2 regions of the Streptomyces sp. NPDC002306 genome follow, and region 1 is predicted to be linked to the other one. Evidence: predicted binding sites of a transcription regulator. Region 1 holds the regulator's gene; the other holds the start of a gene.
The links. Region 1 encodes HrcA, which represses chaperone genes, less so after heat shock. Its sites were predicted from a motif close to TTNGCACTCNGNNNNNCNGAGTGCNAA; they were not measured.

Region 2: the regulator HrcA is predicted to act here: its motif matches at 2,723-2,749, upstream of groL (chaperonin GroEL).

What each region holds. Positions count from the first base shown of each region.
Region 1 covers NZ_JBSFCK010000003.1:27,950-32,954, forward strand. Annotated here, with positions in the region: gene ACWCQK_RS07855 (nitronate monooxygenase) at 1-646, opposite strand, end outside; gene dnaJ (molecular chaperone DnaJ) at 791-1,927, opposite strand; gene hrcA (heat-inducible transcriptional repressor HrcA) at 1,928-2,944, opposite strand; gene ACWCQK_RS07870 (MBL fold metallo-hydrolase) at 3,126-3,944, shown strand; gene ACWCQK_RS07875 (DUF3097 domain-containing protein) at 3,979-4,779, shown strand; gene hemW (radical SAM family heme chaperone HemW) at 4,923-5,005, opposite strand, start outside.
Region 2 covers NZ_JBSFCK010000008.1:128,864-133,868, reverse strand. Annotated here, with positions in the region: gene ACWCQK_RS18250 (NADH:flavin oxidoreductase) at 1-663, opposite strand, end outside; gene groL (chaperonin GroEL) at 938-2,560, opposite strand; gene ACWCQK_RS18240 (cold-shock protein) at 2,932-3,138, opposite strand; gene ACWCQK_RS18235 (MoaD/ThiS family protein) at 3,569-3,844, opposite strand; gene thrC (threonine synthase) at 3,841-5,005, opposite strand, start outside.

The sequences.
Region 1 (5,005 bases):
CGCCGGCGGCGACCAGCGGCAGGCTCACCGTCTCGCGGATCTGCGCGAGCAGCGCGAGCAGTCCTATGCCGGAGCCGTCGATCTCCTGGAGGTCACGGTGGGTGCCCTGGTGGCCGCCCGCCTCCACGCCCTGCACGATGACCGCGTCGGCGCCCGCGCGCTCCACGGCGAGGGCCTCCTCGGCCGTGGTGGCGGTGACCAGGGTGAAGGTGCCGGCCCGGCGCAGCGAGTCCAGCACGTCCCGGCTCGGGACGCCGAAGTGGAAGGAGACGACCGGCACCGGGTTGTCCAGCAGCACCGCGAGCTTGGCGTCGTATCCGTCGTCCCGGCCGCTCTCCGGGTCGCCGAGTTCCGTGTCGTACCAGGCGGCCTCGCCGGCCAGCTGGTGGGCGTAGACCTCTACGGCTCCGGTCTCCGCGTACTCCGGCTGCGGCATGAAGAGGTTCACGCCGAAGGGGCGGGCCGTGAGGCTCCGCAGCTCCTTGATCTCCTGGTACATGCCGTCGGTGGTCTTGTACCCGGCGGCCAGGAACCCGAGACCGCCCGCCTCGCAGACGGCGGCGGCGAGCCGCGGCACGGAGACACCGCCCGCCATGGGGGCCTGCACGATCGGACGGGCGCAGAGATCGGTCAGTGCGGAGGACATGACGGCATGTTGTCACGTCCTTCGAACAAGTCCGAATCGGGCCTTCACCGCGGCGCGGGGCCGGTCTCGGCCCGTCCGGAGGCGGGCGGACACCGGCGGCGAACCGGCGTCGGTCGTGGACCGACGCCGGTCGCGGACCGGCCGTCAGCGGCCGTTGAACGCGTCCTTCAGCCGGGAGAACAGCCCCTGCTGCCCGGGCTGGAACTGCCCCTGCGGGCGTTCCTCCCCGCGCAGCTTGGCCAGCTCCCGCAGCAGGCGCTCCTGCTCGGGGTCGAGCTTGTTCGGGGTCTGGACCTCGACGTGGACGATGAGGTCGCCCCGGCCACCGCCGCGCAGATGCGTGACGCCCCGGCCGTGCAGCGGGATCGACTGGCCGGACTGGGTGCCGGGCCGGATGTCGACCTCCTCCATGCCGTCCAGCGTCTCCAGCGGCACCTTCGTGCCGAGGGACGCCGCCGTCATCGGGAGCGTCACCGTGCAGTGCAGGTCGTCCCCGCGCCGCTGGAACATCGCGTGCGGCATCTCGTGGATCTCGACGTACAGGTCTCCGGCCGGACCGCCACCGGGCCCGACCTCGCCCTCACCGGCAAGCTGGATCCGCGTGCCGTTGTCGACACCGGCCGGGATCTTCACCGTCAGCGTCCGACGGGAGCGCACCCGGCCGTCGCCCGCGCACTCCGGGCAGGGCGTCGGGACGACGGTCCCGAAGCCCTGGCACTGGGGGCAGGGGCGGGACGTCATGACCTGGCCCAGGAAGGACCGCGTGACCTGCGACACCTCACCGCGACCGCGGCACATGTCACACGTCTGGGCACTCGTCCCCGGCGCCGCGCCCTCACCGTTGCAGGTGGAGCAGACGATCGCCGTGTCGACCTGGATGTCCTTCGTCGTGCCGAAGGCCGCCTCGTCCAGCTCGATCTCGAGCCGGATCATCGCGTCCTGGCCGCGGCGCGTGCGCGAGCGCGGCCCGCGCTGCGACGCCGTGCCGAAGAAGGCGTCCATGATGTCCGAGAAGTTGCCGAAGCCACCCGCGCCGAAGCCACCCGCGCCGGCCCCGCCGGCCTGGGAGAGCGGGTCGCCGCCGAGGTCGTAGACCTGCTTCTTCTGCGGGTCCGACAGCACCTCGTAAGCGGCGTTGATCTCCTTGAACCGCTCCTGGGTCTTCGGATCGGGGTTGACGTCCGGATGCAGCTCGCGCGCGAGCCGCCGGAAGGCCTTCTTGATCTCTTCCTGCGACGCGTCGCGGCGCACGCCGAGAACGGCGTAGTAGTCCGTGGCCACCTACGACTCCGCCAGGATCTGTCCGACGTACCGTGCCACTGCGCGTACCGCTCCCATCGTTCCCGGGTAATCCATGCGGGTCGGTCCCACCACACCGAGCTTGGCGACCGCCTCGTTGCCCGAACCGTAGCCGACCGAGACCACGGAAGTGGAGTTGAGTCCCTCATAGGCGTTCTCGTGACCGATGCGTACGGTCATGCCCGAATCACCCGCCTCGCCAAGCAACTTCAGCAGCACGACCTGCTCCTCCAGCGCCTCCAGCACCGGGCGGATCGTGAGAGGGAAGTCATGTCCGAAGCGGGTCAGATTGGCGGTGCCGCCGATCATCAGCCGCTCCTCGTTCTCCTCGACGAGCGTCTCCAGCAGGGTGGAGAGCACCGTCGAGACCGTACCGCGGTCCTCCGCCTCGAAGGCGTCCGGGAGGTCCTCCAGCAGCCGCGGCACGTCCGCGAACCGGCGCCCCGCGACCCTGCTGTTCAGCCGGGCCCGCAGATCCGCCAGGGAGGTCTCGCCGAACGGCGCCGGGCAGTCGACCACCCGCTGCTCGACCCGGCCGGTGTCGGTGATCAGCACCAGCATCACGCGCGCCGGGGCCAGCGACAGCAGCTCCACGTGCCGCACCGTGGACCGGGTCAGCGACGGGTACTGCACGACGGCGACCTGCCGCGTCAGCTGCGCGAGCAGCCGCACGGTCCGGGCCACTACGTCGTCGAGGTCGACGGCCCCGTCGAGGAAGTTCTGGATCGCGCGCCGCTCGGGCGCCGTCATCGGTTTGACGCCCGCGAGCTTGTCGACGAACAGCCGGTAGCCCTTGTCGGTGGGGATGCGCCCGGCACTGGTGTGCGGCTGGGCGATGTACCCCTCGTCCTCCAGGGCGGCCATGTCGTTGCGCACGGTGGCCGGCGAGACACCGAGGTTGTGCCGCTCGGTGAGCGCCTTGGAGCCCACCGGCTCCTCGGTGCCGACGTAGTCCTGGACGATGGCGCGCAGCACCTGGAGCCTGCGTTCGCTCAGCATCTCGCGCACACCTCCAGCATGTCGTCGCCTCGGCCGTCTTCCCGTGTCGTCCCGGTTCCTGGCACTCTGCGCGTGCGAGTGCCAGCGTTCCCCGAGCCAGTGTACGGCCGTGGGGTACGCCCCGGGCAAGGCTGGGCCTGCGACGTCGTGGCGGGCCCGCTCCTACCGCTAGCGTCGCCGCATGACGGTGACTTGGGAAGAGCTGGGGTGGGAGCGGCTGGCCGAGGGGGTCGGCCGGTGCCGTCTGCCGGTGTGGGACTGCACGGTGGGGCTGGTCGTGGGGGCCGGTTCCGCGTTGCTGGTCGACGCCGGTTCGAGTCTGGCGGAGGGCGCCCGGCTGCGCGGGCAGGCGGAGGCGATCGCCGGGTGCCGTGTGCGCTTTCTCGCACTCACCCACCCCCACTTCGACCACGTCTTCGGGGCGGCGGCGTTCGCGGACGCAACGGTGTGGGCGGCGGCGGGCGAGAGCGCGGACGCGGGACCGGACGGCCTCGCGGGACCGGACGCCGTCGACGGACCGGACGCCGTCGGACGTGACGCAGTCGGACGTGACGCCGTCGCACGTGACGCTTTCGGGGACGGGCGTGAGGAGATGCGCGCGGACGCGGTGCGCAACGGCCTCGACGCCACGGCCGCGCGGGAGGCGGCCGACGCTCTCGCGCGTCCGCATCACGCCGTCCGGGGCGGTCTGCGCCTGGAACCGGCCGGTGGCCCGTCCGTCCTGCTGGCCGACGTGGGCCCGGGGCACTCCGCCCGGGACCTCGCGGTCGTGGTGCCGGGCGACCCGGTGGTGGTGTTCTGTGGCGACCTGGTCGAGGAGTCCGGCGCGCCGCAGGCCGGCCCCGACGCGGTTCCGGCGCGCTGGCCCGCGGCGCTGGACCGGCTGCTGGCCCTGGGCGGCGAGGACGCGCTGTACGTGCCCGGTCACGGGGCGGTGGTGGACGCGGCCTTCGTGCGGGCGCAGCGGGACGCGCTCGCGGAGCGTTTCGGCGTGTCGTGAGCCCTCGCCGACGGCTTCTCCTATCGTCATCCGAATGCGCTCGTACTCAGCCGACCTGACGCCGCCGTGGAAGAAGCCCAAGCCGGTGCCGGAGGTCCCCGCCGAGCCCGGTCTGGTGGTCGAGGAGCCCGGTACGGGCTTCTGCGGCGCGGTGATCCGCTGCGAGGCGGGCACGGTGACGCTGGAGGACCGCTTCGGCAAGCACCGGGTGTTCCCCCTGGAGCCGCGGGGCTTCCTCCTGGAGGGCAGGGTGGTGACGCTGGTCCGGCCCGCCGCGGGCGGCCCGCCGCGCCCCGCCCGTACGGCGTCCGGCTCGGTCGCCGTGCCCGGCGCACGGGCCCGGGTGGCCCGCGCCGGGCGCATCTACGTCGAGGGCCGGCACGACGCCGAGCTGGTCGAGAAGGTGTGGGGGGACGACCTGCGCATCGAGGGCGTGGTCGTGGAGTACCTGGAGGGCGTGGACGACCTGCCCTCGATCGTGGCCGCCTTCTCCCCCGGACCGGACGCCCGGCTGGGCGTGCTGGTGGACCACCTGGTGCCGGGCTCCAAGGAGTCCCGGATCGCCGCGTCGGTGACGAGCGCGCACGCACTGGTGGTGGGCCACCCGTACATCGACATCTGGGAGGCGGTGAAGCCGTCGTCCCTGGGGATCGAGGCCTGGCCCCGGATCCCGCGCGGGCAGGACTGGAAGACCGGCGTGTGCCGGGAACTGGGGTGGCCGCAGAACACGGGGGCCGCGTGGCAGGCGATCCTGTCCCGCGTGCGGTCGTACAAGGATCTGGAGCCGGAGCTGCTGGGGCGGGTCGAGGAACTGATCGACTTCGTGACGGTCTGACGGCCACAGGGCCTCGTGGTCGGAGGGTGTGGCGGCCACAAGGCCTCGTGGTCGGAGGGTGTGGCGGCCCGGCCGCGGACGCCCCTTCGGTCCACGAGGTCCCGTACGACCGCCTCGGTCCGCCGGATCCCCGCGTCGCCGCCTCAGTCCACGAGGTCCCGCACCACCGCGTCGGCCAGCAGTCGCCCGCGCAGGGTGAGCACCGCGCGGCCCGCCTCGTACGGCT
Region 2 (5,005 bases), on a different contig from region 1:
CGCGCGCACCGCAGCGACGATCTCCGCCGCGAACTTCGTCCGGGCCACCGGGTCGCCGCCGTAGGCGTCCGTACGGCGGTTGGTGCCCGCCCACAGGAACTGGTCGAGCAGATAGCCGTGCGCGCCGTGCAGTTCGACCCCGTCGAAGCCGATGCGCTCGGCGTCGGCCGCGGCCTTCGCGAACGCCTCGATCACGTCGTCCAGGTCCTGCCGGGTCATGGCCCTGCCGGTGACCTCGGCGCCCTCCGCGCCGATGCCCGACGGGCCGACCGGCGGGGCATCGGCGAACGGCGGCTGCCCGGCCTTGCGCACCATGCCGATGTGCCACAGCTGCGGCACGATCGTGCCGCCCGCCGCGTGCACGGCGTCCGCGACCCGCGCCCACCCGGCCAGCTGCTCGTCACCGTGGAAACGCGGCACGCGGTCGCTCTGCCCGGCCGACTCGTGGCCGACGTACGTGCCCTCGGTGACTATCAGGCCCACGCCGGCGGCGGCGCGGCGGGAGTAGTACGACAGCACGTCCTCGCCCGGGATGCCGCCCGGGGAGAACTGGCGCGTCATCGGCGCCATCACGATGCGGTTCGGGACGGTGAGGCCGTTGAGCGCGACGGGACGGGACAGGATCTCCGCGGCACGGGAGGCGGAGGACGCGTTGACGGTCACGTGGGGGGCTCCTGGTGAATTGACTGGACTGGTCGGTATGTGCGTGTGCATCGAAAGCACTGTGGCGTCAACGGACCCGCGGGCCGCCGCATTCCGCCGACCCCCCGCCCATCGGATGTGATCCGCGCCACTCACCACGCCTCACCGCACCGCTCCCCGCGCGGCCCTGCCTGGGATTCCCCGTGAAAACGCCCGAGGGCGGCACCCCCTGTTTCCAGGGAGTGCCGCCCTCGGTACTGAACGGACGGGTCCGATCCTCGCGGTGCGCGAAGGATCAGAAGTCCATGTCACCGCCCGGCATGCCGCCGCCGGCCGGAGCCGCGGACTTCTCCGGCTTGTCGGCGATGACGGCCTCGGTGGTGAGGAACAGCGCGGCGATGGAGGCGGCGTTCTGCAGGGCAGAGCGCGTGACCTTCGCCGGGTCGATGATGCCTTCGGCGATCATGTCGACGTACTCACCGGTCGCGGCGTTCAGGCCGTGGCCGACGGGCAGGTTGCGCACCTTCTCGACGATGACGCCACCCTCGAGACCACCGTTGACGGCGATCTGCTTGAGCGGGGCCTCCAGCGCGAGCTTCACGGCGTTGGCGCCGGTCGCCTCGTCACCCGAGAGCTCGAGCTTCTCGAAGACCGAGGAGGCCTGGAGCAGGGCCACGCCACCACCGGCGACGATGCCCTCCTCGACGGCCGCCTTCGCGTTGCGGACGGCGTCCTCGATGCGGTGCTTGCGCTCCTTGAGCTCGACCTCGGTGGCGGCACCGGCCTTGATGACGGCCACGCCGCCGGCCAGCTTCGCCAGGCGCTCCTGGAGCTTCTCGCGGTCGTAGTCCGAGTCCGAGTTCTCGATCTCGGCGCGGATCTGGTTGACCCGGCCCTGGACCTGGTCGGTGTCACCGGAGCCGTCGACGATCGTCGTCTCGTCCTTGGTGATGACGACCTTGCGGGCGCGGCCCAGGAGGTCCAGGGTCGCGTTCTCCAGCTTGAGGCCGACCTCCTCGGAGATGACCTCGCCGCCCGTGAGGATGGCGATGTCGCCGAGCATGGCCTTACGGCGGTCACCGAAGCCCGGGGCCTTGACGGCGACGGACTTGAAGGTGCCACGGATCTTGTTGACGACCAGGGTCGACAGGGCCTCGCCCTCGACGTCCTCGGCGATGATCAGCAGCGGCTTGCCCGACTGCATGACCTTCTCCAGGAGCGGGAGCAGGTCCTTGACGGAACCGATCTTGGAGTTGGCGATCAGGATGTACGGGTCGTCGAGCGACGCCTCCATACGCTCCATGTCGGTGGCGAAGTACGCCGAGATGTAGCCCTTGTCGAAGCGCATACCCTCGGTGAGCTCCAGCTCCAGACCGAAGGTCTGGGACTCCTCGACGGTGATGACGCCTTCCTTGCCGACCTTGTCCATCGCCTCGGCGATGAGCTCGCCGATCTGGGTGTCGGCGGCGGAGATGGAGGCCGTGGAAGCGATCTGCTCCTTGGTCTCGACATCCTTGGCCTGCTCCAGCAGGGCACCGGAGACGGCCTCGACGGCCTTCTCGATACCACGCTTGAGGGCCATCGGGTTGGCACCGGCGGCCACGTTGCGCAGGCCCTCACGGACCAGCGCCTGGGCGAGCACGGTCGCGGTGGTCGTACCGTCGCCGGCGACGTCGTCCGTCTTCTTGGCGACTTCCTTGACCAGCTCGGCGCCGATCTTCTCGTACGGGTCCTCGAGCTCGATCTCCTTGGCGATGGAAACACCATCGTTGGTGATCGTGGGGGCGCCCCACTTCTTCTCGAGGACGACGTTGCGGCCCTTGGGGCCAAGGGTGACCTTGACGGCGTCGGCGAGCTGGTTCATCCCGCGCTCGAGACCGCGCCGTGCCTCCTCGTCGAACGCGATGATCTTGGCCATGTGAAGTGGTCCTCCCGGACTGGGGTGGATTGCTCCGGACCGCGCTGGCGCCCGCGACGGACGGCCTGCCTGCCCCGTGGTTCCTTGCACCACCTGGCCTGCGGGCCTCACCGAACCGGTCCTTCGTTATCACTCTCACCTTCAGAGTGCTAACGCCAATGATTAGCACTCGCCCCGCCCGAGTGCAAGGTGCGCCCGCGCGGCAGGCACGACGGGAGGCGGCGGTCGGGTGACGGACGGACGCCGGCGCGGGCCGGTGATCCGGGGGCGCGCGCGGCGGACCCCGGGCAGGCCGAAGGGCTCGCACCCCGTGGGATACGAGCCCTTCGAGCAGTACAGAAGAACGTCGCTGCAGTAAGTCGGCGCGTGCTTCAGCCGGTCGCCAGGCGGACCATGTCCGCCTGCGGCCCCTTCTGACCCTGCGAGATCTCGAAATCGACCCGCTGGCCCTCTTCCAGGGTGCGGTACCCGTCCATCTGGATCGCGCTGTAGTGGACGAACACGTCCGCACCACCGTCGACCGCGATGAAGCCGTACCCCTTCTCCGCGTTGAACCACTTGACGGTGCCCTGAGCCATGCCTAACTCCCCTATTACTGGCCCTTGCACAGATCCGCACTTCGCGAATCCGGGTCAGACCTCACCCCCCATTGGCCGGGGGCGTGCGCCGGAACGCGTCGACCGCGGCTGAATGTATCTGTCCAACTGCCGTCTGCAACAGGTCAATCGGACGAGAAATCCGGGCATGACGGGTCCGGAATCTACCTACAATTCGCCTGGTTTCAGGGCAAGTTGGGCCAGGCATAGGGAGCGAAAGGCGCAAAAGGCCTGCATACTTTGGCTGCTTCTTATCGGCAGTCCAGCGGGCTGCGAAGGTCGCCCGCCCTGGAATCGGGGGCGGCTTCCCCAACTGTACCGCGCTCAACCACACTGAATTGCCCCCTCCGCTTCTCTCACGGAGGGGGCAATTCGATGAACTCTCGGTAATCTCGGTTACCGATGGTAATGATCAGCCTCCGGCGACCGCCGGAATGATGGAGACACCCGCGCCGTCCGGGGTCGCGGTCGCCAGGCCCTGCTCGAAGCGGACGTCGTCGTCGTTCACGTACACGTTGACGAACCGGCGCAGCTTGCCCTCGTCGTCCAGGACGCGGCCCGCGATGCCGGTGTGGTTCTTCTCCAGGTCGGAGATGACCTCGGCGAGGGTCGCGCCCTCGGCGCTCACCTCGGCCTGGCCGCCGGTGTAGGTGCGCAGGATGGTGGGGATGCGGACGTTGACGCTCATGATGCGAGGCCAGCCTCTCGGAAGGAGTCCAGGTTCGGGCGGATCGTCGTGGTGAGGCCGGTGCCGGCCACCGCGTCCAGGGTCTTCAGGCCGTCGCCGGTGTTCAGCACGACGGTCGTCTTCGTCGGGTCGAGCAGGCCGGCCTCGATGAGCTTCTTCGTCACGCCCACCGTCACCCCGCCCGCCGTCTCCGCGAAGATCCCCTCGGTCCGCGCCAGCAGCTTGATCGCGTCCACGATCTGCTCGTCCGTCACGTCCTCCACGGCACCGCCCGTGCGGCGCGCGATGTCGAGGACGTACGGCCCGTCGGCCGGGTTGCCGATGGCGAGGGACTTGGCGATGGTGTCCGGCTTCTGCGGCCGCACCACGTCGTGGCCGGCCTTGTACGCCACGGACACCGGCGAGCAGCCCTCCGCCTGCGCGCCGAAGATCTTGTACGGCCGGTCCTCGACCAGCCCGAGCCTGATCAGTTCCTGGAGCCCCTTGTCGATCTTCGTGAGCTGGGAGCCCGAGGCGATCGGGACGACCAGCTGGTCGGGCAGCCGCCAGCCGAGCTGCTCGCAGATCTCGTACGCGAGGGTCTTCGAGCCCTCCGCGTAGTACGGCCGCAGGTTGACGTTGACGAAGCCCCAGCCCTCGCCGGCCGGGTCGCCGATCAGCTCGGAGCAGAAGCGGTTCACGTCGTCGTAGTTGCCCTCGATGCCGACGAGTTCACCGCCGTAGACCGCGGCCATGACGATCTTGCCCTGCTCCAGGTCGTGCGGGATGAAGACGCAGGAGCGCAGGCCGGCCCGCGCGGCGGCGGCGCCGACCGCGCCGGCCAGGTTGCCGGTGGAGGAGCAGGAGAGGGTGGTGAAGCCGAAGGCGCGCGCGGCCTCCAGGGCCTGGGCGACGACCCGGTCCTTGAAGGAGTGCGTCGGGTTGCCGGAGTCGTCCTTCACGTACAGCCCGCCGGTCACCCCGAGCTCGCGCGCCAGGTTGTCGGCCTGGACGAGCTTGGTCCAGCCGGGGTTGATGTTGGGCTTGGTCGCCACGTCGGCCGGGACGGGCAGCAGCGGGGCGTAGCGCCAGATGTTCGCGGGGCCCGCCTCGATGCGCTTGCGGAGCTCCTCGGTGTCGTAGGCCGAGAAGTCGTAGGCGATCTCGAGCGGGCCGAAACAC